2 regions of the Pseudomonas sp. 5.2 genome follow, and region 2 is predicted to be linked to the other one. Evidence: predicted binding sites of a transcription regulator. Region 2 holds the regulator's gene; the other holds the start of a gene.
What was found. Region 2 encodes FliA, which starts transcription of late flagellar genes. Its sites were predicted from a motif close to CTAAAGTTTNNNNNNNNNNNGCCGNTAA; they were not measured.

Region 1 (2,199 bases), on a different contig from region 2:
GCCGCGGCCTGCTGGTGCACTTGCTGCTGCACGTCTTCCAGCGAGGTTTGCAGGTAGAGCGCAGTCAGCAGCTGCCAGCGCAGCAGGTGCGGGTTGTCCCAGCCCACCTGCGCCGCCAGCGCAAGGTTGTTGGCCAGCAGCACGGTGTTGGCCGGCTGGTTGAACCAGCGGCGCAGGCCCGGCTCGGCATCCATGCGGTGTTGCTGGCTGAGCAGGTCTTCGTCGCGGGCGATGCTCAGCACCTGGGCCAGTTGTTCGCGTTCTTCCAGCAGTAAGCGGTAACCCTGGGTTACCCACTGCGGCAGGCGCCAGTACTCCGCCATGGTCCGGCACAGCGCCATGATGCGCACGCCAAACAGCTCTTCTTCTACCTGGGCGGCGTCCTCGCCCTTGTGGATAACCCGCAGCTCCCAGGTGTCGAGCAGCTTGGGGTAGGCCAGTGCCAGCGGCCACAGGGGTGACAGGAACAGCAGGCTGCCCCAGTGAATTTCCTGCCACAGCCGTGCCAGGCGGCTGGCGAACAGGCCGCTGGCCTGCTGCGAAGCGTGCTGGCTGATCAGCTGGAATTGGCTGAGCACTGGCGGGATTTCTTCGACGGGCACGGAGGGCAGGCGCTTGAGCAACTGCTCGGTGCGGGCAAGGCCCAGCCGGTTAAGGGCGATTTCCAGGCTCTCGGCAGGCTCGGCCTGGCTGGCGTTGGTCGGGTGATTGGCCTCACGCAGCACGGAAAGCACCAATGCCGGGCTGTCCTGCATCAGTTCGGCGATGTCGCGCAGCGAGCGGCGGCTGTCATTGATGGCAGCGATTACCCGGTCGTGACTGTGCTTCGGCACGGGGATGCGGACACTCTCCAGCAGCTTTACCCAAGCCTCTAACGTACGCGGCGGCTGAGCGGGCACCTTGGTTTCAATTGGCATTTTGACATCAGTCCGAACTGGCTTTTCGCTTTGAGTGGCTATAGTCTGGCGCAGTTCTGCCGATAAGTAGAAGAAGAGTTTTAAAGCTCCCAGTCTCATACCCCGACCACGACAGCAAGTGCTTTGAACCTATGGCTAAAATTATCGGCATCATCGTCGTATTCGCGAGCGTGCTCGGCGGATACGTGCTCTCCCACGGCAAGATTGCGGCGCTGATCCAGCCGTTCGAAGTACTGATCATCGGCGGTGCGGCCTTCGGTGCATTCTTGCAGGCCAACCCTGGCCACATGACCATGCACGTCATCAAGAAGTCGATGAAGATGTTCGGCTCGCGCTTCTCCCATGCCTTCTACCTGGAAGTGCTGGGCCTAGTGTACGAGATCCTCAACAAGAGCCGTCGTGAAGGCATGATGGCCATCGAGAGTGATATCGAGGACGCCGCAGCCAGCCCGATCTTCGCCAAGTACCCCACCGTGCTGGCGGATGAGCGCATGACGGCGTTCGTCTGTGACTACTTGCGCATCATGTCCACCGGCAACATGGCCCCGCACGAGCTCGAAGGCTTGTTCGACATGGAGCTGCTGAGCATGAAGGAAGAGCTCGAACACCCCTCCCACGCGGTGACCGGCATTGCCGACGGCATGCCCGGCTTCGGTATCGTTGCGGCGGTACTGGGTATCGTGGTGACCATGGCTTCGCTTGGCGACGGCGACCAGGCGGCTATCGGCATGCACGTCGGTGCGGCGTTGGTCGGTACGTTCTTCGGTATCTTGGCGGCCTATGGCTTCTTCGGCCCCTTGGCCAAGTGCCTGGAGCACGATGCCAAGGAAGAGCTCAACCTTTATGAGTCGATCAAGGCCTCGCTGGTCGCGTCGGCCTCGGGCATGCCGCCGTCCCTGGCTGTGGAATTCGGGCGCAAGGTGCTCTACCCGAAACACCGCCCAAGTTTTGCCGAGCTGGAACAAGCGGTTCGCGGTCGCTGAGTCATGGAAAACAATCAGCCGATCATCATCAAGCGCGTCAAGCGCTTCGGCGGCGGCCATCATGGCGGCGCCTGGAAAATCGCCTTTGCCGACTTCGCCACGGCGATGATGGCGTTTTTCCTGGTGCTGTGGCTGTTATCCACAGCCACCCCCGAGCAGAAAATCGCCATTGCCGGTTACTTCCAGGACCCGATCGGCTTCTCCGAGAGTGGCACGCCCTACGTGATTGACCTGGGCGGCTCGCCCGAGATGGCGCCGGAAAAGACCATCAACCCTGAGGTGAAGACCGAGCCGACACA
Region 2 (2,199 bases):
CGAAGCGCCCGCGTTCCAGGCTCTCGACCAGCTCCTGGGCATGCTTCTTCAGGGTCGATTCGAACTCCCCCAAAGACGTTTGTGATGAATCCATGGCGCGCCCCCTGACGTGACTCAGCCGTTGACGCGTTCGAAGATCTTCTCGATCTTTTCTTTGAGCACCTGAGCGGTGAACGGCTTGACCACGTAACCATTGACGCCGGCCTGGGCCGCTTCGATGATCTGGTCGCGCTTGGCTTCGGCCGTCACCATCAGTACCGGCATGGTTTTAAGCTTTTCGCTGGCGCGGACTTTGCGCAGCAGGTCGATACCGGACATGCCCGGCATGTTCCAGTCGGTTACCAGGAAGTCGTAGTGGCCGTTTTCCAGCATCGGCAACGCAGTGGTGCCGTCGTCAGCTTCGTCGGTGTTGGTGAAGCCCAGATCACGCAGCAGGTTCTTGATGATCCGCCGCATCGTCGAAAAGTCGTCAACGATGAGGATTTTCATGTTCTTGTCCAATTAGACCTCCAAGCAGTCTCAAACGCGCTCGGCCCCCGAGCACGCATTCATTCAATTCGGCACAACGTGAAACGGCTGCAGCGTCTTCAGTGCAACGGCTGGCGCTCAGCGCGCCCGCCACTCACCCAGACGGCTGCGCAAACGTGCGGCGCACTGGCTGTGCAACTGGCTTACCCGCGACTCGCTGACGCCCAGCACCTCACCGATTTCCTTGAGGTTCAGCTCTTCGTCGTAGTACAGCGCCAGCACCAGCCGCTCGCGCTCTGGCAGGTTGGCGATCGCATCGGTCAGGGCAGCCTGGAAGCGCTCGTCTTCAAGGCCCCGCGCCGGTTCGACCTGGCCACTGGCGCCGTCTTCGTGCAGGCCTTCGTGCTCGCCGTCCTGCAACAGGTCGTCGAAGCTGAACAGCCGGCTGCCCAGGGTATCGTTCAAAATCCCGTAGTAATCATCGAGACTCAATTGGAGTTCGGCAGCAACCTCGTGATCTTTAGCGTCGCGACCGGTTCTTGCTTCAACGGCGCGCATTGCATCACTGACCATGCGGGTATTGCGGTGCACCGACCGCGGTGCCCAATCGCCCTTGCGCACCTCGTCGAGCATGGCGCCGCGGATGCGGATGCCGGCGTAGGTCTCGAAGCTGGCGCCCTTGCTGGCGTCATACTTGTTGGCCACTTCCAGCAGGCCGATCATGCCGGCCTGGATCAGGTCTTCGACCTGGACGTTGGCCGGCAGCCGCGCCAACAGGTGATAGGCGATGCGCTTGACCAGCGGGGCGTAGCGTTCGATCAGCTCGTACTGGGCGTCTTTCGACGCCCTGCTGTACATCTTGAAGCCGCTCGCATTCATAGTACCGGTCCTGCGCTGGTGGGCTGCACCAGACGCTCGACGAAGAATTCCAGATGCCCGCGCGGGTTGGCCGGCAACGGCCAGCTGTCGACCTTCTGCGCAATGGCCTTGAAGGCCAACGCACACTTGGAACGCGGGAACGCTTCGTACACCGCGCGCTGCTTCTGCACCGCCTTGCGCACGCACTCGTCGTACGGCACGGCGCCCACGTACTGCAGGGCAACGTCAAGGAAGCGATCGGTGACCTTGGTCAACTTGGCGAACAGGTTGCGCCCTTCTTGCGGGCTCTGCGCCATGTTGGCCAGCACCCGGAAGCGGTTCATGCCGTAGTCACGGTTGAGCAGTTTGATCAGTGCGTAGGCGTCGGTGATCGAGGTGGGTTCGTCGCACACTACCAGCAGCACTTCCTGGGCCGCGCGAACGAAGCTGACCACCGAGTCACCGATACCCGCAGCGGTGTCGATCACCAGCACGTCGAGGTTGTCGCCGACGTCGCTGAACGCCTGGATCAGGCCAGCGTGCTGGGCCGGCGCCAGGTGCACCATGCTCTGGGTGCCGGAGGCCGCCGGTACGATGCGCACACCGCCGGGGCCTTGCAGCATCACATCGCGCAGCTCACAGCGCCCTTCAATAACGTCGGCCAGGGTGCGTTTGGGGGTCAGGCCAAGCAATACGTCGACATTGGCCAGGCCCAGGTCGGCGTCCAGCAACATGACCCTGCGGCCAAGCTCGGCCAGCGCCAGAGACAGGTTCACTGAAACGTTAGTCTTGCCGACGCCACCTTTGCCACCGGTCACGGCGATCACCTGTACGGGATGCATGCTACCCATGTCTGTTCTTTACCTTGTCTCG

Region 1: motA (flagellar motor stator protein MotA) is a predicted target of FliA. The motif match lies at 956-983, and genes of this name have one in related genera.

The regions. Positions count from the first base shown of each region.
Region 1 is NZ_JBYBHH010000012.1:173,431-175,629, reverse strand. Features, by position in the region: gene AC5PZ0_RS19115 (HDOD domain-containing protein) at 1-917, opposite strand, end outside; gene motA (flagellar motor stator protein MotA) at 1,049-1,900, shown strand; gene motB (flagellar motor protein MotB) at 1,904-2,199, shown strand, end outside.
Region 2 is NZ_JBYBHH010000001.1:118,693-120,891, reverse strand. Features, by position in the region: gene AC5PZ0_RS00560 (protein phosphatase CheZ) at 1-94, opposite strand, end outside; gene AC5PZ0_RS00555 (chemotaxis response regulator CheY) at 115-489, opposite strand; gene fliA (RNA polymerase sigma factor FliA) at 607-1,347, opposite strand; gene fleN (flagellar synthesis regulator FleN) at 1,344-2,177, opposite strand.